DNA from 4 places in the Tolypothrix sp. PCC 7601 genome. Region 2 is predicted to be linked to each of the others. Evidence: riboswitches for the same ligand, from Rfam matches in the RefSeq annotation. Region 2 holds a riboswitch; each other region holds the start of a gene.
The links. Region 2 has a riboswitch for cobalamin ahead of HG267_RS13305 (hypothetical protein). Riboswitches for the same ligand answer to the same signal wherever they lie in the genome.
Positions count from the first base shown of each region.

Region 1: another riboswitch for cobalamin. It lies ahead of HG267_RS34745 (DUF1636 domain-containing protein); the one in region 2 lies ahead of HG267_RS13305 (hypothetical protein).
Region 3: another riboswitch for cobalamin. It lies ahead of HG267_RS29965 (DUF1636 family protein); the one in region 2 lies ahead of HG267_RS13305 (hypothetical protein).
Region 4: another riboswitch for cobalamin. It lies ahead of HG267_RS13890 (energy-coupling factor ABC transporter permease); the one in region 2 lies ahead of HG267_RS13305 (hypothetical protein).

Region 1 covers NZ_CP064879.1:8,552,418-8,558,519, forward strand. The annotation lists gene HG267_RS34735 (pentapeptide repeat-containing protein) at 1-1,123, shown strand, start outside; gene HG267_RS34740 (hypothetical protein) at 1,306-1,800, shown strand; cobalamin riboswitch at 2,109-2,285, shown strand; gene HG267_RS34745 (DUF1636 domain-containing protein) at 2,306-2,719, shown strand; gene HG267_RS34750 (hypothetical protein) at 2,709-2,852, shown strand; gene HG267_RS34755 (cobalt-precorrin-6A reductase) at 2,933-3,679, shown strand; gene HG267_RS34760 (SfnB family sulfur acquisition oxidoreductase) at 3,958-5,166, opposite strand; gene sfnG (dimethylsulfone monooxygenase SfnG) at 5,471-6,102, opposite strand, start outside.
Region 2 covers NZ_CP064879.1:3,169,365-3,175,466, forward strand. The annotation lists gene cobW (cobalamin biosynthesis protein CobW) at 1-438, opposite strand, end outside; gene HG267_RS13300 (methyltransferase domain-containing protein) at 587-1,591, opposite strand; gene HG267_RS13305 (hypothetical protein) at 1,808-2,008, opposite strand; cobalamin riboswitch at 2,285-2,428, opposite strand; partial or broken gene HG267_RS13310 (hydrogenase accessory protein HypB) at 2,554-2,730, shown strand; gene HG267_RS13315 (chlorophyll a/b-binding protein) at 2,967-3,185, opposite strand; gene HG267_RS13320 (1,9-bis(guanidino)-5-aza-nonane synthase) at 3,488-4,531, opposite strand; gene rocD (ornithine--oxo-acid transaminase) at 4,784-6,034, opposite strand.
Region 3 covers NZ_CP064879.1:7,381,006-7,387,107, forward strand. The annotation lists gene HG267_RS29960 (GAF domain-containing protein) at 1-2,441, shown strand, start outside; cobalamin riboswitch at 2,571-2,714, shown strand; gene HG267_RS29965 (DUF1636 family protein) at 3,008-3,418, shown strand; gene HG267_RS29970 (TonB-dependent receptor plug domain-containing protein) at 3,736-5,793, shown strand; gene HG267_RS29975 ((2Fe-2S) ferredoxin domain-containing protein) at 5,824-6,102, shown strand, end outside.
Region 4 covers NZ_CP064879.1:3,314,163-3,320,264, forward strand. The annotation lists gene HG267_RS13870 (OB-fold nucleic acid binding domain-containing protein) at 1-672, shown strand, start outside; gene HG267_RS13875 (hypothetical protein) at 913-1,467, shown strand; gene HG267_RS13880 (hypothetical protein) at 1,793-2,197, shown strand; gene HG267_RS13885 (DUF6464 family protein) at 2,449-2,778, shown strand; cobalamin riboswitch at 2,849-2,989, shown strand; gene HG267_RS13890 (energy-coupling factor ABC transporter permease) at 3,359-4,138, shown strand; gene HG267_RS13895 (energy-coupling factor ABC transporter substrate-binding protein) at 4,122-4,424, shown strand; gene cbiQ (cobalt ECF transporter T component CbiQ) at 4,421-5,233, shown strand; gene HG267_RS13905 (energy-coupling factor ABC transporter ATP-binding protein) at 5,208-6,044, shown strand.

The DNA.
Region 1 (6,102 bases), 3.7 Mb from region 2:
CAACGATCCCCAAGCAGTTAAATTTTTAGCAGATCTACTAGTTAAAGAAACCAACCCTATGCTAGTAGATACAATACAACAAGCTTTGGCAAATATTGGGATTAAAGCTTTACCTGAGCTAAAAACTCAAAATCAAATTATTGCTGGGGAAATGGGAGCTGCAGGTACTAATGCAGTCCAGAGATTACAACTCAATCAAAAAGCCATCAACAAAATTCTCGCTGTTTACAGTGGTCAAAGCAACGGCATTGATTTGAGTCGCAGCCAATTAGGTGTCGTCGGTTCTGGAGAAAATTCCTCGTTCAACTTAGTCTTAGACAACGTTGATTTATCTGGAATTAAATTCAAATCTGCCAATCTCAATCAAGCTAGCTTTAAAGGCAGTCGTTTTCGCAGTGTTGGTGAAGATGGACGCTGGGACACCTACGACGATGTCATCGCTGATTTAACTCAGGTGCAGATGAAGCAAGCCAATCTCACCGATGCTAATCTCAGCCGTGTAATGTTGAACCGTAGCGATTTGAGCCGCGCCACTCTCAACCGAGCCAACTTATCTGATGCCCGTTTAATTAATGCTAATCTCAGCAGCGCCCAGCTAGTGGGAGCCGATTTGCGTGGCGCAGTATTAGAAAATGCTAGCTTAACAGGGGCAGATTTAGGCGATGCCAAACTCAACGAAGCTGATTTATATGCTGCTCGTTTAGGTCGTGTAGTAGCTATAGGCACTCAGTTATCCTATGCCAACTTAACCAAAACCGATTGGCAAGGCTCAGATTTATCTGGCGCTGATTTAGAACGTGTCAATCTCAGCAATGCGAATTTAAGTGCTACTCGGATGACTGGTGCAGTGTTGCGTTCTGCTCAAATGGAAAACGCCAACTTGCAAAATGCTGATTTGAGCCTTGTTGATTTACGGGGTGCAAACGTTGCTGGTGCTGATTTTAAGAATGCAGTTCTTTCACCCAGCAAACAAGACCCAGCAGATGAATTTGTCCAAACACCATCTAAAGGTTCCGTTTCTGCTGTAGTGCAAGGAGTTGATTTTTCTCAAGCCAAAAACTTAGATTCCAAACAGCTTGCTTACATTTGCACCCAAGGCGGGATTCATCCGCGTTGTCCGTAGGGTTGGGGACTGGTGACTGGGTATTGGGGATGAGGGAGACAAAAAAATAACAAATCCCAATTACCAATTACCCATTACCCAATGCCCAATGCCCCATGCCCTATGCCCAATGCCCAACATCAGCGATAACATAGGTATTAAAAGGAGCCATTAAAATTTTAAATGGTGTGAGGAAACGGGCAATGAAGCATCTCCGGTCTTTGGTTGTAGTTCTGGGCGCTAGTTCGCTGTTGAATATGGCTACAAGCAGTCAACCAGCACAAGCTCAAGTTGCTTATGGTAGTTATGTTGGTGTGGGCCCTTCTGTAGGATTAAGTGATGGGGCGCAAATTGGTGGGGTGGTGGCTTTTCGTTATAAGCTTTTAGAATCACCGATTTCTTTTCGTGCCCAAGCTTTGATTGGTCATGGTACAGCAATTGTGCCTACGGTTTCTTACGATGTCCCTATCAACTGGCAAACTGATGCCTACTTGGGTGCAGGATTGGCGTTAGCTAGTGGTGACGATCCTTCTCCAGTGGGGAATAAGATTAGTTTTGCTTTGCAACCAGGAATTGATTACACAGTTCCTAATAGCAACACTGTACTTTTTGGTAACGCGATTATCGCTTTTGATGCCTACCGCAATGGTGGTGGTACTGCTTTTTCTTTGCAAGGTGGTGTAGGTTTAAGATTTTAATGACTGAATTGAATATAAAAGCTAAATTCCCAAGTCTTGTAGGCGTGGGATTTTTTTATGTTGTTCAACACAGTCTCTATGAACAGTATGGTTCAATACGCTTGGGTTAAGATCATTAGCGATTAATACTTGTTAAACAAGCCAGCAGAATTGGGGGATTCTCCCCCAAACCCCCGATTGGGTGACGGTTGCGTCCCCCAAACCCCCTCCAAAATTATTGTTCTGTTTTTTGTTGAGTAACTAGTCTTTTATTTTTGTAGAACTCAGCACTTTCAAAGAGTGAACACACAGGGGCGCAGAGTTGTGTATGATCGAACAGGTCACTTGGTTCTGATGGGGATCAGTCATCAGAGGTAACGGGGAAAGTTCGGTGTAAATCCGGCACTGTCCCGCAACTGTGAAGCAATTTGAGATGTGCAAGATTTTGTAGTCGCAATTTCTCAATTGTGTAAGTCAGAACGCCCACCAAAGTTGATTGTTTTGTTCTCACATCTGCGAGGTACAGATGACTGCTGTGAATATTTCTGCGAGTAATTTGGGTGAATCTTCCCATACTCTATTTGTTTGCAAAACCTGTGCCAGTGTTTGGCAAGAAGGAAAGCGTGTAGGCGAGAGTGGTGGGGAAAAACTATTACAAAAACTAGAATTTCTAGCACAAGATTGGGAGTTGCGAGATAAGTTTCCCATTCAGCAAGTGGAATGCATGAGTGCTTGTAACCGTTCCTGCGTTGTCGCCTTTGCTGCACAAGGTAAAACTACATATCTGTTTGGTGATTTGGCAGTGGATGATTGTGCATCTGCGGTGCTGGAATGCGCTAGTCAATACTACAGCAAGCCTGATGGTTTACTGCCCTGGTCAGAACGCCCAGCAGCCTTGAAAAAGGGGATTTTGGCGAAGATTCCCCCCATTGGGAGATGAGGAGATTGGGGACTGGGGAAAGGGAGATGAGGGGGATGAGGGGGATGAGGGAGATGAGGGAGACAATACCAAACACCAAACACCAAACACCAAACACCAAACACCCAATTACCCATTACCAAATGACAAATGACAAATGACAAATGACAAATGACAAATGACAAATGACAAATGACAAATGATAAATGACAAATGACAAATGCCAAATGACAAATGCCAAATGCCAAAGTTTTAATTTTAGGTGGGACGGGAGATGCGGCGGAAATAGCTGTAAGAGTTGCTACTATCCCAGGAGTTGAGGCGATCGCATCTTTGGCTGGTCGTACTCGTCAACCGTCGATTCCGTCTGGAAATGTGCGAATTGGTGGGTTTGGTGGTGTGGCGGGTTTGGTTAGCTATTTGCAAGAGATGAGTATTGATTTTGTCATTGATGCTACCCATCCTTTTGCTAGCCAAATTTCTTGGAATGCGGCGGCGGCTACTGCTGAGGTTGGTATCCCTAGGTTGCTGTTCAATCGTCCTGCTTGGGAAAAGGTAAATGGCGATCGCTGGATTGAAGTTGATAGCATTACTGATGCAGCCGCAGCACTTTCTAATCAAGCACAACGAGTATTTTTGACTGTTGGTAGACAAGAACTCAGCGCCTTTGCACATCTAGAAGGGATTTGGTTTTTGATGCGGGTAATTGATCCGCCTAGCCCTGATGCTTTAACTCCGCCGGGTTTGGTATTGTGCGATCGCGGCCCTTTTGCTTTAGATAATGAACGAGAAATTCTCATTCACCACAAAATAGATACCATCGTTAGCAAAAATAGTGGTGGTGATGCTACTTATGCCAAAATTATTGCGGCGCGAGAACTTGGTATCGAAGTTGTGATGGTAAAGCGTCCAGCTATACCGCCAGGTGAGCAAGTAAGTAATGTAGAAGATGTTGTGGCTTGGTTGTTGAGTAATTTGTAACGTTTAGAAAAAGATGAGCTTCTACAAATCCGTTCTATCCCTGTGCTGTCACTCTCCGAAAACATTTGCCATTTCTGAATTATGCGAGCTTTTATCTACCAAGGGTTAACAAGATTTTTTCTAATAACAAATACAACACTATTAGGATAGCTTGTATGGATTACCTGATGAGGCTTCTAGGGATTACCCTCCCGGAGAGTGAAAAAAGCAGGATATTAGGGCAAAACATTCTGTAAAAATTCCCTCTGAATGCTTCACCCCAATAGAGAATGGGATAATTACAGCCAAGGATGGCGCGGGGGATAGACACCATTGAGGAAGTAGTTACCAACAGCGTAGTATTTCCAACGGACGGGATCATGGAGTGTGTGAGCGCGGGCATTTCGCCAGTGGCGATTGTAGTTGAATTCCTCTAATGTGGATTTAGTACCTGCTAGTTCAAATAACTTGTTGGTAGCTAGGATTGCGGCTTCGGTGGCTAAGGCTTTGACTTCTGCAACTGCAATTGAGGCTTCAACTACTTTGGGTTCTTCTAAGCCTGACTCGTTGGCGATATCCAGAAATTCGCCTGCACGACGCAGCAAAGCTTCAGCAGCGTGGACTTGAATCTGCACGTTACCAAATTCGTATAGTGTCAGGGGGTCTTCGTAGCCTTTTTCTAAATTACTATCAACCCAAGGACGGGTATGGTTACGGACAAAGTGAATGGTGTCACGGACTGCGGCTTTGGCAATTCCCACGTCTACTGCGGCTTGGATGATTTGAGCGATCGCACCCATTGGTGTTGCTCTCTCAAAGGCTAAATAGTGCGGTATGACGTGTTCTGCCTTGACTTTGACATTTTCAATAATGGTAGTACCGCTAGCTGTGGTACGCTGTCCAAAGCTTGTCCAGTCATCGAGTAGAGTCAGTCCTTCGGCATCTCTCTCCACAAATGCTACTACTGTTTTACCATCCGGGTTGCTGGCAATCACAGGAACCCAATGGGCTAGTAATGCGCCAGCCGAGTAGTATTTGCGTCCGTTGAGTACGTAGTCAGAAGCATCTGGTGTTAATTTGGTTTGCACATCGGTGACAGACTTGGTGCCAATTTCCGAGAAGGCGTTACCAAAGCGTTTGCCTTGTAATACTAAATCAAAGAAGAATTTCTTTTGATCATCCGTACCATCCAACCTGACTGCTTCCACCATGTAGAGGTGATTTTGGGGAATTTGTCCGAGGCTAGAATCGGCTTCGGAGATGATTTTAATTACTTCTGCTAAGGTGACGTTTGAGACAAAAGCACCGCCATATTCTTTCGGGACTGTAATTCCCCATAATCCGCTTTGCGAGAACTTCTGCACTTCTTCGGCAGGTAAACGCCGAGTTTGGTCGCGTTCTGAGTCGCCCTTGGCAAACTCAGCTGCTAATTCATGGGCGATCGCGATCGCTTCCTTGTCATCACGAATAATATGCGCCTTCTGTTCTGTATTAATTAGTGATGTCATGATAAAACTCCTTGATTCTGATTTATCGTGTTTAAACGCAGAGTTGTCCCAAATTTAATTTGCTCGGAAATTTGGGCAATTATGAAGATGATTTGGTTACTTAAAAATCGTGATATAGCCGTAGTCAAGTTGGTTAGGACATCGATAAATCATAAAAATTAGACAGCACAAGGCTTTTCACCCTGTCACCTGTCCCCTGCTATATCTGCGTAGGGTTTTCCTGTTGCTGTAGAAGTGGGTTTAGCTGCGATCGCAACAGCTTGGCTCTACAAAACCCACTTCTACAAGATATATGACTGTGAATCTATACCACAGCCAACTCATCAGCAGCCCGACGATGAGATTTAAGTTCCCGCACAATGGGGATTACCTTCTTACCGAAGGCTGGCAAATCATCTGTGTAGTGTAAGAAGCCGCCGAGAATGAGATCAACCCCTGCTTCATGGAATTGGCGAATCTTTTCTGCTACTTGTTCAGCCGTACCAATCAAGCCTGACTTGAAGCCATCGTTATACTGTACTAAATCTTCAAAATTGGAATTTGCCCACATTCCCTCACGTTCACGAGTTGCAGCTCCCGCTTGTTTGACGGCTTCGCCAAATCCTTTCACTGCTTCTACATCGGCTTGGGCAATAATCTCGCGCAATACTTCATGGGCTTCTGCTTCTGTATCTCGTACGATGATAAAGGAATTTAGCCCAAACCTAATTGTGCGTCCTTCTCGACGAGCTAATTCAGACACTTCGGCAATCTGCTCTTTTACCCCTTCTAGGGTATTACCATTCATAAAATACCAATCAGAAACGCGGCCAGCCATACGCCGGGCGGCTTTGGAGTTACCACCTTGGAAAATCTCTGGATGGGGATTCTGATTCACCGGTCTAGGCTTCACCCAACCGCCGTTAATCCGGTAGAAGTCGCCTTTAAAGTGAAACT
Region 2 (6,102 bases):
GCCTACATATCGATCGCTGGCTAAGGCTTCGCAATCCACCACAGTGATTACGCCGTCCACTGTAGCACCTGTGCGAATCTCTGGCCAGCGAAATGCTTGCACCAATGGTTTTGGTAATGCTAGTCCAGAGGTTTCAATCAACATACAGTCTAGGCGATCGCGTCGCTTGAGTAATTCTTGCATTGCTGGTAAGAATTCCTCTTGCACTGTGCAGCACAAGCAACCGTTGGTGAGTTCCACAATATTACTGTTGGGGTCTTCTTCATCATCACAAACTCGGCAATCACGCAATAGTTCGCCATCAATGCCCATTTCCCCAAATTCATTTACCAAAACAGCAATCCGTCGTCCTTCGTTGTTTTGCAGTAAGTGACGAATTAACGTAGTTTTGCCTGCGCCGAGAAATCCTGTAATGACTGTGACGGGAATTTTGTGCATATAAATAAGTTGTTTGTTGATTAAAGGAGCGATTACAAAAAAGAAGTTTTACGCAGATATCATGTATTAGATAGATTTTGTGATGGGGTGATTGCTGAGAACTCACGCATTAGTCATCATGCGTAGACGCAGCCCACCGCAAGTATCGCTACCCAACTAAACTTGAGGGATTTTCCTGAACAAAGTTTCTATCCCTCAATTCTGTACGTGAATTTGCCCGCACAGCACGGAACATTCCAAATCGGCACAGTCCTGCACCAAAGGCTAAACGCATCAATAAAAACGTCGGCACTTCGCGCACAGATTTGATGAAACCAGACAGTCCAAAACGCAGAAATCCGCTTGGGCGAACCACTCCTTGCCAAATCGAATCTAACCAAGAAGGAAGGGTTGCTTGCGTCCAATCAGCCGTAATTACCTCTCCTTCCACTAATCCTGTAGCTGCCAACAGTTCGGAGAATCCCTCAATGCTAGAAAAAGCTGGATGAGACCACTGATCTAGCAGTTGTCGCATTACTGGTTTCTCCCAGAAATTTAGCGGCTTTTGGCGGTCATCCCTTTGATTCCAGTCAGCGACAACCAAAATTCCACCAGGCTTTAGCACCCGTATTAATTCTCTGGCAAAAACGGCTTTATCGGGCATGTGGGGGCCTGCTTCGATTGACCAAACTACATCAAAACTGGCATCTGGAAACGACAATGCCATTGCATCATCGACTGCAAACTGGGCGTTTAGTTCTTGGGGTGTTAACTCCTGGGCGCGTTTCACCTGCTGTGGGCTGATGGTAATTCCTGTGACAGCAAATCCATAATCTCGCGCTAAAATCCGGCTGCTACCCCCAATCCCACAGCCAACATCTAAGACGGTAGTACCAGGAGGTAATTTATCTAAACCACCCCATTTAACCATTTCGTGTACAAAGTCAGATTTAGCAGCCAAAAAATCCTTGCGTCTTGGTGGCGAACCGTAGTGACCGAGGTGAATGTGTTCGCCCCAGTAAAATTCTAGGATGCCGTCAAGCGTCCATTGGTCATAGGAATTAGCGACTGTGGCTGAGGATTGATACTTACGAGCCGTTACGAAATAAGCTGCAATTCCAATTAGTAAAACGATAAGAGAACCAATTACAAAATAAACTAATAAAGTTGACATTGTTGTGAAAGCTTTCTATGTAGCTAACAGTTGATAGACATTGATTTGTTTATGAAAACCCTCGCCCCTTGTGGGCGAAAGAATCCTTCTCTCACAAAGCGGGTATAAACCCCAACGCCAGTTCTCTCAAGTCGGGAAACCCGCCCACGAGACTGCCTCCCCCTTGTCAGTGGCTGTATTTAATTTTGAATTTTGAATTTTGAATTTTGAATTGATTCATGGTTCATCCCGAATTAGACGAGAGATCATCAGAGAAATCTTTCCATAGGTTGAACTTGCAATTTTTTGCCAACCTCGAATTATTTGCCTTAAATTTAGAAAGGGTTGCTGCTGATCTTCTCTAAAACCTGTTTGTTTGACAAAAGGATGAACAGCAGTAGGAATCTTCCCAGTCCGGTGAAGATAATATTTCGGCATGATGATTAACCGAGTCAGAATTTAACGAAAATACAGAGAAGTTATCGCTAGATATAACGATGGAAATTTTGTGCCATACCTCGTTGAAAATATTTCAGGTTTCAAAGTAAAAGAAATACCTGAATATTCACAAAAGTAATTACTAATTGAAATTTAATATTAATTACGTATTTCGTGGAAAGCCGCCATTTGTAGCGTTTTAATGTGCGGTGCTTTCAAAATATCAGATTTAGCGATCGCCATGTAATAAATCATCCGTGCCTCGCAGATGTACAAAATTTACAAGTCAACTTCGGCGGGCATTCTGACTCACAAGGTAAACCTTGATTACAGCTGCGGGACAGCGCCGGATTCGCACCGGACTTTCCCCGTTTCCTCTAGTGGCTGTTCCCCACTAGAACCGACTTATCGACCCATTGTACATCATAATCAGGAAAATAATACAAGATAGAGTTTTAGTTAACAGCCACTTTTATTTTAAGATTTCATGACATTAAAGAAGTCCTGGCTGTTATGACCAAGACTTCAAGTAAATTTATTCAATTGAAATTGATTTACTACCTCATGTGCAGTTTGACGTTCAGCGTTGCATAGAATATGCCCAGCAGGTTAATCCTCAAATTCAGGTTTTTCAAGTTTCAGCGTTAACTGGAACTGGGTTAGAGAGTTGGTATCAGTGGTTATCAGAAAAGGTTCAAAATAGTTCACAAGTATATTCATAAAGTGAGTTTAAATTTCAATCTAGACAATTCATTTAATAGATTTAAAATTTAGTGTCAAAACAGAGTGTGGGAATATCCAGATGAGGATAAACTAATAAAATTTTTACGCTCTATTCATGAGAGTTAATATCATTAATAGAGCGCAATATTTGAGCATATTTGTTTAAACTAAATTCTCTGAAAGATGAGGATTTTTGTGATTCTACAATCCAGTAATATAGAGCAGCATTACTTTTTTATTGGAAAAATCCCCAAAACAGTCCTCCAAGAAGCCCATCTTTATTAAGGATTTCAAACAGTGCAGTTGCAAAGAAACCAATCATCGCCAAGCGTCCGTTCCAAATCTCTGCACTTGGTTGGAAACCCCATCTCCAACGAGTACCAGCGTAATAGTAAGGCTCTTTAATTTCTGGAAGTAAATCCTGGCTTCCTTTTACTTCTTTGATTTCTTGCATAATTCGTCGCCTTTTTGATTTCGTGTTTGTACTTTATCTATGTCGCCTCCCATCTTAAAAAAACTTTATATAATCATCGTCTTCCTAACGATACAAAGAGTTACGTAAAAAAATCAAAGAATTTACACCAGAAAAACAAACAATTTCTACCATAAGTTGAACACTTATTTGTGTTATCTGACACAAGAGATAAATACAAACTTCATCTTGTTGCCAAGATGAAGGGTAACACAACAAGCTATAGCTAATATTCAAGTTATGTTTGTCATGGGACAGGGGGTAAATTTACCCCCTAAAAATCTCTACACAGTTGCTACCTTGGGTTGAGGTTTGGTGAACAACTCAGCTAAATGATGTGGTTGGCGATCGCGCCAATTACCTTTACCATAGGCATACCCCGCAATTAATGGTAAAGCCACAGTCGCCTCAGAAAAAACCATCTGTTCAGTAGCTTTATCTACCTTCCCCCAAGAATGAGCCTCTTTAAGAGTAGAACCAGATAAAGCACCATCGCGCTCATCAGCGACAGTGACTTGAATTGTATACTTGTGCATACTCGTTTCAAATCCCAGCAATTCCGCAGCTACCACCGTATCCTGAGCAAAGTTTTTCGGTACACCGCCACCAATCATTACCAAGCCAGTGTAATTAGAAGCTAGTTTACACTGGGTCAACTCCCGAAAGTCTCTCACTGAGTCAATCGTCACATGAGATTCTGGGGAATTCCATTGATGATGCACTAAACCAAACCCAGCCGAACAGTCACTAAAAGCAGGGACAAAAATTGGTACTTGGTGTTGATAAGCGGCTTGCACCACAGATTGACCATAGTTTCCCCGACGTTCCAAATAAGCCCCCATTTCCTGAATAAATTCTCGTGAAGAATAGGGACGTTTCTCTAACCCTTCGGCGATTTCGGCAATAGTCATATCACATACCCGCAGTTGATCCTCATCAATATAGGTGTCATATATGCGGTCTATGCGTTGCTGTCTTAGCACCTCATCATCAGCAAAGGGATCGCCGACATAATGACGATAACCCAACGCTTCAAAGAAATCTTGGTCAACAATGTTAGCTCCGGTAGAAACAATTGCATCTACCATATTGTGAGTAATTAAATCGTGGACTATTCCCTTCAGTCCAGCACTAAATAAAGACCCAGCTAAACACAGAATAATCGTGCATTCTTTATCTTGCAGCATTGCATCGTAAATTTTCGCTGCCCGCCCCAAATTTCGAGCTTGGAAAGCTGTCTTACTCATTGCTTCCACCAAGCCAACAACATCAAAAGCTTTAATGTCAATTGGTTGCACGGTCTCTTGCAAAAGTTCTTCACGATTCATGGTAGATTGTCCTTTTTATTGAAAATTAAAATCATCCGGTCTACTTACACAACTAGAAGGCAAATTCTGCCAACGTACTAGGTGCTTCGCAGTGGTCATACCAGGACAAACCGGGATCTGATTGCCGTCTTTTATTCAATTTGACGTACAATTCCCAGATACTCATAAGTTGGATGAGACGATTGTTCAATTTTGCTATTAATGACTTCTCAAACACTATCAACCACCCCGCAAAACTCAATTTGTGCCAAACTAACCAGTGGTTGTCAAAACTCGCTCAATTTTCTCTAATGCCCAATCTATTTCATCTTGGGAAATAACTAAGGGTGGAGCAAAACGAATGACATTATCTCTAGTCTCTTTAGCTAATAATCCCTCTTTAGCTAAAGCTTTACAAAAACGCCTTGCACCACCAGCTTCAGGATACAATTCCATGCCAATTAATAAACCTTTGCCGCGTACTTCTTTGATATATGAACTCTTAATTGATTGTAATTTCTCTATAAAATATTCCCCTAGTTTTAAGGCTTTTTCTGATAATTCTTCTTCTATAAGAACATCAAGTGCGGCAATGCCAATAGCAGCAGCTAAAGGATTTCCCCCAAAGGTACTACCATGATCCCCTGGTTGAAATATACCCATCACTTCCTCTGTCGAAATAAACGCAGAAATGGGATAAAATCCACCAGATAAAGCTTTACCTACAGTTATGCCATCTGGCTTAACATCCTCATATTGATGGGCAAACATTTTACCTGTTCTTCCCAAGCCCGTTTGGATTTCATCAAAGACCAATAAGACATGATGATGGCGACAGATTTGTTCAGCTTGCTTTAAAAACCCATGAGGCGGAACAATAATACCTCCCTCACCCTGAATTGGTTCTACCAAAAATGCCGCAGTGTTAGGAGTAATTGCTTTTTCTAATGCCTTAGCATCACCAAAAGGGATAACTTTAAACCCAGTGGTTAAAGGCCCAAATCCATCTTGATATTGTTCTTCTGTAGAGAAACTGATTAAACTAATAGTGCGTCCAGAAAAATTATTACTACAAACTATAATTTCTGCTTGATTTTCTGGTATGCCTTTTACTTTATAAGCCCATTTACGAATGGCTTTGATAGCCGTTTCCACGGCTTCGGCTCCCGAATTCATGGGTAGTACTTTAGGTAAACCAGAAATCTCAGAAAGCTTTTGATAAAATCTTCCTAATTGGTCATTACGAAAAGCTCTGGAAGTCAGTGTAACTTGTTGAGCTTGTTTTATCATTGCTTGAAGAATTTTGGGATGACAATGACCCTGATTTAATGCTGAATAAGCCGAAAGAAAATCCAGGTATTTTTTACCTTCTATATCCCATACCCATACACCTTCTCCTTTGGTAATGACTACATCTAAAGGATGGTAATTATCAGCACCATATTGCTGTTCTAGTTCAATATAATCCTGGGTATTCATAGTGTTGAAGTTGGGAATTCCCAGAGTTACGTTCGCTGCTTGCATATTTGCTCCTGATAGTTTTGATGTATGGAAATAAAACTAGAAAACATCTAAAAGATTACCAGTCGAAT
Region 3 (6,102 bases), 4.2 Mb from region 2:
ATCATCAGTTATTTGCCCAAGCTCAATATCAAGCAGAGCAACAAAAAACATTAACCAGCGTTATTACCCGCATTCGCGAATCTTTGGATTTAGATGTCATCTTCCAGACTACAGTTACACAAGTGCGGCAAATGCTGCAAGCAGATAGAGTAGCAGTCTTTTGTTTTGATTCGCAAAAAGATTCCCAAGGAGAATTTATTTCTGAGGATGTTGCAGCGAACTGGGAATCAATAATCGCTGCTAAAACCTCCGACAATTCCTTTGGAGAACAATTTACGACTTATTATCAACAAGGAAAAGTCAAAGCGATCGCGGATATTTTCACAGAGGGATTAAGTGAAGCTCATCTAGCAATTCTCAGCAAATTTCAGGTGCGCGCTCAACTGGTAGTTCCTTTACTCAAACGAGGCACTTTATGGGGCTTACTGTGTGTGCATCAATGTCGTAATCCGCGCAATTGGCAAGCTTCAGAAATTGAATTTGTCAGCCAAATTGGGGAAAATTTAGGAGTCGCTTTACGACATAACGAACTTTTATTAGAAGCAAGATACCAAACAGAACAGCAAAAAACATTAACTGGTGTAATTGCCAGAATTCGTGAATCTTTAGATTTAGAGAAAATCTTTCAAACTTCTGTTAGCGAAGTGCGACAACTGCTAAAAGCTAGCCGAGTTGGTGTTTTCCGCTTCGATCCTTTATCAGATTGGGCAGGAGAATTTATCTACGAAGATGTAGCTCCCGATTTTATTTCTGCAATCAAAGAAAAAGTTTATGATCATTGTTTTAGCGAACAATTTGCTTCCCTTTACGCCCAAGGTCGAGTTAATACAGTTGCAGATATTTATCAAGAAAAATTTAAAGACTGCTATATCAAAATCTTAGCCAGATTCCAAGTGCGTGCCAATATGGTTGCACCTCTGTTAAAGCAAGGTGAACTCTGGGGATTACTTTGCATTCATCAATGTGACGCACCTCGCAATTGGCAAACTTCAGAAATTGAATTTGTCAGTCAAATAGCCGAACAATTAGGAGTAGCCTTAAAACAAGATTCTTATTTAAAGCAGTTTCAAATGCAAGCAGTTCAGTTAGCAGAAGCTAAAGAACGAGAAAAAGCTATGGAAAGGCAAAAATTGCTAGCTGCAACTATTGATAAAATTCGGCAATCTCTCGATATTCAAACTATTTTTAAAACTACTACTCAAGCAGTTCTCGAGTTACTAGAAGTTGAGCGGATTGCTATCTACCGCTTTAACTCAGATTGGAGTGGTAAATTTGTAGCCGATTCTTTCAAGGATGGTTGGAAACCGATGACACAAGCCCAACCAATGATCATCGAAGACTTTGCTAGTACTGATGACGATAATGAACTTCCTCGTAACGAAACTTTTGTGCCGATTCGTCAAGGAGAAAAATTATGGGGATTATTAGTTGCTTATCAAAATTCCCAACCCCGTTATTGGAAAGATGAAGAAATTAATTTACTGGCGCAAGTAGGCGTGCAATTAGGGATTGCACTTCAACAAGGAGAATTACTTGAGCAAACCAAACGTCAAACTTTAGAATTAACTCAAGCTCTACAGGAATTAAAACAAACTCAATCGCGTTTAATTCAAGGCGAAAAAATGGCTGGTTTAGGGCAATTAATTGCTGGAGTTGCTCATGAAATAAACAATCCTGTAACTTTTATTTCTGGTAATCTTGTACATTTAAATGAGTATACTGACGAACTCTTGAAAGTTGTCAATCTTTATTGGCAACATGATTCATTATTTCCAGAGATTCAGAAACAAATTAATCGTAAAGAATTGGAATTTATCATCAAAGATTTACCCAAAACTATCGATTCAATGAAGATAGGCACCGACAGAATCGACCAGATTGTACTATCATTGCGAAACTTCTCGCGTACAGATGAAGGTGAATTGAAGTTAGTCGATATTCATGAAGGCTTAGATAGTACTTTGCTCATCTTAGGACATCGCTTCAAAAATCATAAAGAGCGCCCACCAATTTCTATTGTGAAAGAATATGGCATTTTACCTTTAGTTGAATGCTATCCCGCGCAAATCAATCAAGTGATAATGAATCTCTTGAGTAATAGCGTTGATGCTTTAGAAGAAAAATTTAAAAACATAAATAAGAGATATTTACATTCATCAATAGAGCCTCCAAATACTCCTTTAAATATTTGGATTAGTACGCAAACCTTAAATAGCCACATTGTCATTAAAATAGCTGATAATGGCTTAGGCATTCCCGAAGAAATCAGAACTCGTATTTTTGAACCATTTTTTACTACAAAAGAAGTAGGGAAAGGTACAGGCTTGGGGTTATCTATCAGCTATCAAATAGTAGTTGAAAAACATCATGGTCAGCTTAGATGTTCTTCCCAACCCGGACAAGGTACAGAATTTGTGATTGAAATTCCGATTAAACATTAACATCAGGATTAATGGATTGATAAACAAGGTATATAATTGACCTTTCTCAGTCTACGATTTTACTAATTTTGGTAAATTGTGGATTACTTTTAAGTAGCTGGCGCAATTTAGCTCATTGCTGTGGTATTATTCCTCCAGTATCAATTCGGTTCTAATGGGGAGCAGCCATCAGAGGTAACGGGGAAAGACTGGTGTAAATCCAGCACTGTCCCGCAGCTGTAATGAAGTTCTTGCTTCAAAGTCAGAATGCCCGCCGAAATTACCACCAACTCCCATCTGCGAGGTACAGATGAACTTTGCTAATACTCTTTTCATTAAGAAGTGTCACTTTCTCATAGTTGCAGATCCAAGCCACGCGATCGCAATTGCTATGAGATTGTAGACTTTTACCTACAAATATTCATACTGACACAAGGTTATAGATACAAGCCTGAAAACCCATTTGTATCCTAACCTTGGCCTTCGCATATTTACATGATATCTAGGCAGGTTTGCACCCATACTACACGCCAACCTGACAACTCTAGTGTGCATTTCTTGTCTTCATCAGCAATATTTCAAAATTAATGAACAACAAACAACATACTTTATTCGTCTGCACAACCTGCGCTAGTGTGTGGCAAGATGGCAAGCGGGTTGGTGAAAGTGGCGGACATCTGCTATTACAGCAACTGCAACAACTTGCACAAGATTGGGAATTGCAAAATCAATTCTCCATTCAAGGTGTTGAATGTATGAGTGCTTGCAGTCATGCTTGCGTTATCGCCTTCCAAGCACAAGAGAAACTCACCTATCTTTTTGGCAATTTAGCAGTCGATGATAATGCATCTGCTATTCTGCAATGTGCTATTCAATACTACACAAACCCCAATGGTTTACTACCTTGGTCAGAACGTCCAGAAGCTTTAAAAACAGGCATCTTAGCTAAAATACCACCCCTCAGTAAATGGGCAAAATTCCACCGTAATTGCTGTTAGGAAACTCCAAAAAATAAATTATTCCGTTCACTGTTGACTGTTAACCGTGAACCGTCAACAGTCAACAATAGCAATGGGATATTTTTTTAATTGGAAGTCCCTTAATCCAACACCAGTAGTAGGGGCAGGTGAAGCAATATCCCTGTTCATCATCGATACATATCTGTAAACCCGCCCCTAATCTCTTGTAAATTGCTGTCCAAAATGATAATAATAATCATTATCATATTTTCCTCCTGGCTGAGAGTTTTTGCAAAAAACCTCTCATCTTCACTCACGACCAATTTTTTTAGTTATACAGGTGGCTGAAATTACCAATGCGTAATCAACTTATCGCCAGATGGGGAACTCAACTTATCATCTCTAGCGTGACTATCACCACAGGGATGCTGTGGGAAAATTCCAGCATCATCGCCACAGAAATTGCACAAGCAGAAGAGAAAGAACCAGATATTGAACTGACAGTTATTGACAAACTCCTCAATGAACCTGTATTTTCCCCTTTTCGCCGCGAGGGAACAGTCAAAGATTCCACCCGTCCGGTGTATGTCATTACCGGCGAAGAAATGGAAGCGCAAGGTGCAAGAACTGTCAGAGAAGCACTGCGATTTCTTCCTGGTATTTTAGGTGACGGTACAGTTGGGACAGAAGTAAACGCTTTAAGTGGCCAATTTATTCGCGGTTCTAATACCGGACAAGTCTTAATCTTATTGGATGGTAGACCAATTAATAATTTAGGTGGTGGTGGTTTCGATTTATCAGAATTTACCACGAACAATATTGAAAGAGTCGAAGTCTTACCCGGAGGTGGTTCAACTCTTTATGGTTCAGATGCAATAGGTGGGGTAATTAATATTGTTACCCGTCGTCCTACAGAGCAAATTACCACAGACACCAAAGTTAATTTTGGTTCCTATGGATTGAACCAACAAAGTATTCAAAATAGTGGAAAATCCGGTGATATATCTTGGTTAGTTGGATATAGCCGGACTCAAGCACAAAATAATTATCGCTTTCGTATTCCTGAAGCTAACTTTGAGGGGACAAGAACGAATAATGACGCACTCTTTAATAACTTTAATGTCAAATTAGAAGCAAATTTAGGAAAACGTAACACCTTAACTCTCTCCACCTTATATTTAGGTAAAGAACAGGGAGTACCAGGAGGCGTACCCATTCCTGTACCTCAATTTGGACAGGGATTTTTTAACACTCTCACCGATAATAATCGTAAATACACAGACCAAGTTCTCACTGATTTAACCTGGAACTCCAAATTAGGTAGCGGCGATGATTCACTTTTAACAGCGAGAGTTTACGCTGATTTTCTCAACACTCGTTTTGATAATCGCAGTGGCGCAATTACATCCCAAAACCGCTTTGATACCAAACAAGATTCCTATGGTCTTCAAGTTACCCATAACTGGAACATTGCGAAGAATCAGACCTTAGTTTATGGCTTTGATTATCGGAATACCAATGTACGCAACACCACATTTAATTATGGAACAAATATTACCAGAGAAAATTATGATGATGCTATAGGTCAAGGGGCAATTTTTGGGAGATATGAAATTAACTTTTCTCCTAGTTTTAGTATGAATTTGGGAGTGCGGCAAGATTTTAGTAGTTTGGTCAATGGTTCGTTTACTTCGCCATCTGTAGGGGCAAAGTTAGCGGTATCAGATTCAACTACACTCCGAGCTAACTATATCAGAAACTTCCGCGCTCCAACCATAGCTAATTTATTTAATACTAATCCTACTAACATTGGTAATCCTGACCTCAAGCCAGAACAAGGAGATAGTTTTGATGTGGGGATTGACCAAAAGTTAGGGAATATTGGTTTGTTGAGGCTGACATTTTTTAGAAACCTTGTTTCTGATACAATTGCCTTCAAAAGTTTAATCCCACCTGTAAATGGTAATACAGGAACTTGGGAAAATATCGGGTTAGTAGAAACTACGGGAATTGAGGCTTCGTTAAATTTACAAATAGCGAGGAATGTTTATACTTTTGTTAATTATACGGCGAACGATCCGCGTATTTTAGCAAGTGCTAATCCGGCGGAAATTGATAAGGAGTTGCGGTTTGCAGGTGCAGATAAATTAAATTTGGGTGTGTCTTATGAAAATGCTAAAGGTTGGTATTTTGGTGTGTTGATGAATTCTTTAAATGGGTATCCTACTAATAATATTAATACGGAGTTTCTTTCGGGGTATACTACTTTTGATTTAAAGATGCGTGTACCTATTAGTGATAGTTTAATTTTAACTGGGAGTTTGGATAATCTGTTTGATCAGCGTTATCAGTTGTTTCCTGGTTATCCTGATGGGGGGAGGGTTTTTCAGGTTGGGTTGAGTTCTCGGTTTTAAAGAGTTTTTTCACGCAAAGGAGAGTTATAAATGAGTGAGTTTAATTGTTGGGTGACACCAGTTAATGAGGTAGTTAAGGAAGATTTAGCTACGGGGGGGTTTATTGAGTATGAATATTTTGATTGTGGGAGTGATGTTTTAGCATCGTTAGTTTATACTTTGTTTGAACAGAATTGGCAGCAGGTTGGGATTGCTCATATTGTTCAAGGTAGTGTTTTAGAATTGGAATTTAATGCACCACCAAAGCTTTGTATTCTCTATGATGGCTATTTGACGGTGGCTACTGAGGGATGGCATTTACATTTATGT
Region 4 (6,102 bases), 140 kb from region 2:
CCGAAATCTCAACCTGTTTCTGATTTTCCTCCTCAAGAAAAATTACGGATGGAAAAAGAACTCTTGGGTTTTTATGTATCAGATCATCCTCTTAAATCAATTAAGCAATCGTCTTTGGTATTAGCGCCAATTAATCTTTCCCAACTAGGCGAACAACGAGATGACATGATGATTTGTGCAGTTGTCATGCTTAACGGGGTGAAAAAAGTAATCACCAAAAAAGGCGATCCAATGGCAATTTTACAAATCGAAGATTTAACTTCCCAGTCAGAAGCCGTTGTTTTTCCTAAAAACTATGAACGGATTAGTTCTTTACTGCAAGTGGATGCAAGATTGATTATTTGGGGTAAAGTAGACCGCAGAGATGACCAAACGCAATTTATTGTGGAAGATGCCGAACAAGTTGAAACAGTCAAACTAATTATGGTCGAACTCACCCCCATGCAAGCAGTCAACATTGAAGAACGCGATCGCTTAAGAAATGTTTTAAAAGAACAAGCTGGCGAAAAGGAAAAAGCCAAAATTCCTGTAATTGGAGTTGTGCAGTCAGGGAATTCTCGGCAGCTAGTCCGCTTTGGTAGGCAATTTTGGGTACAAGATTCTCTCAGTGCTGTGATTGCTCTCCAAAATGCGAGATTCCCAGCTCAAATTAAACCTTTGACTAGTAGTTAAAGATACAACACTAGAGGTTCATCAAGTTTGATTTATGATGTACTTCCAGTTATTATACGGATAATTGCTGGACTAGCTTGACATATGATTTACTACAGCGTCAACAGTAGATAGCCTTAGACAAACGACAATCGATTTAAATTTTTTGGTTACTTCTGCGGATGATAACTTCCTCTTTTGCATGGTATCTTTTGATGCCATGCCATATAGGCAATAATCAGGGGAAGGAGATCAGACTTGATGATGGTAACTGAGCTACATAAATTTGTATCATATTGTAGAAAAATACAACCTCAAACTCAAGAAGATATCAAAAAATTTTTTGAGGGGGTGCTTTTTTTCCCTTATGATAAAGAACTGCTATTACAAGCTTATTTATTCCTGAACCTGAGTAAATTATTTCCTTCTTGCTCAGAATTATTATTATTTGAAAAATCGCCCATTGCAGATTACACTGATTTAGGAAAATGTGATTTTGTCTATTTGACAAATCGCGGGAATCTATTTTTAATAGAAACTAAATTTATTGACACAGAAGCTACAGGTGCAACCGAACGAAAAAGAAGGAATAAGCATAGAAACAAGGTTTTTGACCAAGTTATTACCTTAAAAAGTCGATTTAGTGAATACTGGAATATTAGAAATGACCAATTAGAATGTGGCGTTTTTACAACCGATCCAGAAATAGATTGGCGTGGTAACGATGCCAATGTCATAACTAAATCTATAACTATAGACAATCTTGAAGAATGGCGAGTAAATTATAGCAAATACAATCAATTTGACAATCATTAATTTATTTGGCTGTGGATGTTATCAGTTTCAGTTATTAAAAATCTTTTTATTAACCCGATAAATTCAGAATATAACTTTACAAGGCAGCACCACATTTAATATTTGCCATTTAAAAAGCAAATCTTTAAACCTGATTCTTTAACTTGTTCCCCACACCAAATTTTGAATTTAAAATTCTCACCCTTGTAGTATTGGAACTACATTCTCAATTCAGGCTGACTCCACACAGTAATTTTTGTTTACAACTTCACCAAAACTAAAGTAGTATTTTTGTACTAATAACCTGTTAAAATGCCTTAACAGCTAGTTAGTCTTGTTAAAAAGTATGGAAGAATACAAAACAACACCTAACCTGGCGATTGTGCCATTTCCCACAAAAGCAGCAAAAACAGCGATCGCACCATTGCAATTGCCAAAAGACAATATAAGTGATGAGTGGGAGCGTTTATTATCCCAAGGGCAATGCATCAATCAAATGGCTGCACAGTTAGAAGCGATGATTTTAGAATTCAAAGCGATCGCCAGCAAATTGCAAGAAAAAAGCAAGCCGCATCAAAGCACTTGTCAGTATTTACCATTGGCTATCCCTTGGGTGAGACAACAGTCAGATGAGTCATTTATTCTCACAACCCGCAAAATCGATTTATTTCAAGCCGAAAAAGAAGCGCAACAGCTAGCGCAACAACTGCGCCAGCAAAGCCGTAGCAAAGAATTGCGATCGCAGTCATAAGTGCGTCCCGTACCCAATGCCCAATGCCCCATGCCCCATGCCCATCAACAAATCTTAAAGTTATGAAGGTGCAACTACAGCCCAACCAATAAACTGTAAAAGCTATGCTGATTAAAGTGGTACTCGATACCTCTAAATTAGAGGTCGCAGTGCCACTTGCTATTGTTAGTCAGGAAAAACTATCCTACTGGCAAGGCGCAAAGCTGAAACTGCCCTAAGATTTGCACTCACGAAAACGAGGTAAGGAAAAAGTGTTAAAAACTCTTTTGGTAATCGCCATTGGTTTCTTACCCTCCCTGTTCTCTTTATGGATCATCCGTAAAACTCATCTACGGACGAGGTTAAGGATGAGACAAGCCGCTATTAATGGCTCCAGGCTGAGAGCAAGACAAATTAGGCAGATTGAAGGCGATCGCTACTATTTAGAAGGCGTAGGTTATCTGGTTGGCGATATTAGCTGCAAATTTAATGCTCGATCCGGTCATATTCGCTGTGCTGTGAATCCCAATGGCCCATGTCAAGGATGTCGTCACTATGAACCTAGAGAATTAGCTGAGAATGAATCTAAAGAATATGCCTGAATATATAAGATTTCTAATTTTTAATTACGAATTACGAATTACGAATTATTAATGATTCCCTAATGATATACTTTGTCTTAATTTAATGGGTTCTGATGAATAGCACCCATCAGACGTAAGGGGGAAAGTTCGGTGTAAATCCGGCGCTGTCCCGCAGCTGTAATCTCTTATTGAGTAAGTCAGAATGCCCGCCTATTAGTTATTTTTGTGGAAACACATCTGCGAGGTACAGATGCGGTCTTATTTAGTATTTTGTCAAATGATTTATCCAGATCTGCCAACAAAGCGGCGGATATTGTTTGTTAAATACCAGAGTAGCGATCGCTCAACGAATTTTGATTGCCTACACTGTATTACTTAACAACTATGGATTTATTTAAAAAATTGAGCCAGCTTTTATCAGTAGCTAAATACCAAAAGTATCAAGATGCCTATAGCTGTGTAGCCAGTATAACTATGTGGCAATTTTGACTAATGTAAAGTTGTACTGCTACCAACTAGATTTATGTGGCATAAATCTAGTTGCTCTAGCTAATTAGTAAGAATTTGGATACTATTTGAACTCTGCTGAAACATCAAAATGAGAAAAAATCGCGTTAAGCTACATTTAGTTTTATTAGCATTAGGCAGCTTGTACTTTATAGTAGGCTTACCCAAACCTGCCTATGCGATGCACATTATGGAAGGCTTTTTACCAGTGCAGTGGGCAATTTTTTGGTGGGTAGTCGCCTTACCGTTTTTTGTTTTAGGATTGCGATCGCTAACTCGGATTACGCAAGCTAACCCGCAGCTGAAATTACTCTTGGGGTTAGCAGGTGCTTTTACATTCGTGTTATCAGCTTTAAAACTGCCTTCTGTTACAGGTAGCTGTTCCCATCCTACAGGCACAGGCTTAGGAGCAGTCTTATTTGGCCCCTTAGCCATGTCAGTTTTAGGTAGCTTGGTGCTGCTATTTCAAGCTTTGTTACTTGCACATGGCGGTTTGACAACATTGGGAGCAAATGCTTTTTCAATGGCGATCGCGGGGCCATTTGCAGCTTACTGGGTATATCAACTGACGATGCGGCTAACTGGTAAACAAAGAATCGCCATATTTTTAGCAGCCGCTTTAGCAGACTTACTCACTTACATTATTACTTCTTTCCAGTTAGCTCTAGCTTTTCCTGCACCTGTGGGTGGCTTTATTGCTTCATTTACCAAATTTGCAGGAATTTTTGCGATTACTCAAGTACCCTTGGCAATTAGTGAGGGTTTGCTGACAGTCCTAGTGTGGAACTGGCTACAATCATACAATCCTCAAGAATTAGAATTATTGAAATTAATTAAACAGGAACCCCAAACTAATGAAACAGTCTCATAAGGGATGGCATAACTGGTTATTGGTGCTTGCAGTTATTGGTTTAGCAATTGCGCCGTTAATATTAGCACGCGATGCCGAATTCGGTGGTTCCGATGGCGAAGCTCAAAAGGCCATTAGTCAAGTAAAACCAGGATATGAACCTTGGTTTCAACCCTTATTTCAACCACCTAGCAAAGAGATAGAAAGTTTATTATTTGCATCCCAAGCAGCTTTAGGTGCGGGAGTTATTGGTTACGCTATTGGCTTATATAGAGGACGTTCGCAACAGCAAAGAGATCAAGAATGACGCTGCAACTAGACAGTTTAGCCTACACCAACCGACTCAGACATATACCACCAGAACATAAAATAATTTTTGCGATCGCTACTCTTGTTATCTCCCTTTTTACCCATCCATTAGGCCAAATTCTCATTGCTTTGTGGATGGGTATTTGGATAGTTATCTACGCTAAAATTCCTGGTGGTATTTACTTAAAATTATTAATAGTTGCCAGTTTTTTTTGGTTAACCAGTTTACCAGCACTGATACTCAATAGCATCTCTATTGCAGATTTAGCTAGTGTATTACCAGATTCATGGTCAGGATTAACATTTGGACAATATTATATCTACATTAGCCGCAGTGGTAGCGAACAGGCATTAGCAATTTTTACCAGAGCATTAGCTTCTATTTCTTGCCTATATTTCTTAATGTTAACTGTTCCTTTCACAGAAATATTACAAACTTTGCGCCGCATTGGATGTCCTGTGCTTTTGACAGAACTTTTGTTGCTGATGTATCGGTTTATTTTTATTCTGTTGAGAACATCTCATGAGTTGTGGACTGCTCAACAATCTCGTGATGGCTACCGTACTTGGCGCATTAGTATGAAAAGTTTAGCATTACTGATTGGGCAGTTATTACAACGAACTCTACAACAATATAATCAATTCTCTTTAGGATTAGAAACACGCGGTTTTCAAGATGAATTCCGAGTATGGCATCCTCATCGCTATCGTCCACAACCGCGATATATCATAGAAGCAATTTTTGGCTGTGCATTATTAATCGCATTACAATTGTCTCAAGATGCAGGAATATTTACTCGAATTTGAGCAAGTATATTATAAATATTCAGGCTCACAGCAATCGGCTCTCAATGGTTTAACTCTGAGAGTACCTAAACACAAAAAATGTGCATTAATTGGTCAAAACGGTTGTGGTAAGACTACCCTATTTTTATTAGCTAATGGTTTATATAAACCCAACTCGGGAAATGTACGGTGGCGAGGTGAAGCCTTTAATTATAACCGTCATTATCTCAGTAATTTAAGGCAAAAAGTCGGCTTAATATTTCAAGATCCAGAGCAACAATTAGTAGCGGCTACTGTGGAAGAAGATATTTCCTATGGTTTATGTAATTTAGGTTTGCCGACATCAGAAATTCAATTAAGAGTTGAGCAAGCCTTAGTTGAATTTGGGCTAACATCTTTAGCAGAGAAACCAGTGCATCATCTCAGTTTAGGTCAAAAAAGGCGAGTTTCCATAGCAGATGTTATGGTGCTGCAACCAGAACTATTAGTATTAGATGAGCCAACTGCATATCTAGATGTTAAGCATACTCGCAATCTAATGGCAACGTTGAAAAAAATTCATCAAGCCGGAACTACTTTATTAATGGCAACCCACGATTTAGATTTAGTTTATCGGTGGGCAGATTGGGTTTTTGTGATGGATAAAGGACGGCTAGTATTAGAAGGTAAACCCCAAGATGTATTTATGCAACGTGAACTCTTAGAAGAATTAGAGTTAGGTTTGCCATTAATATATGAAATGTTATTTGATGGTTTATCGCCTGAAGAATCAGCAGTTATTCAACGGATACAAAAAAGGATTTGGGAAAGAAATGAATTAGATAATGGGTAATGGTAATTGGTAATTGGTAATTGGTAATTGTTGATATTCATTTGATATTCATGTCAGG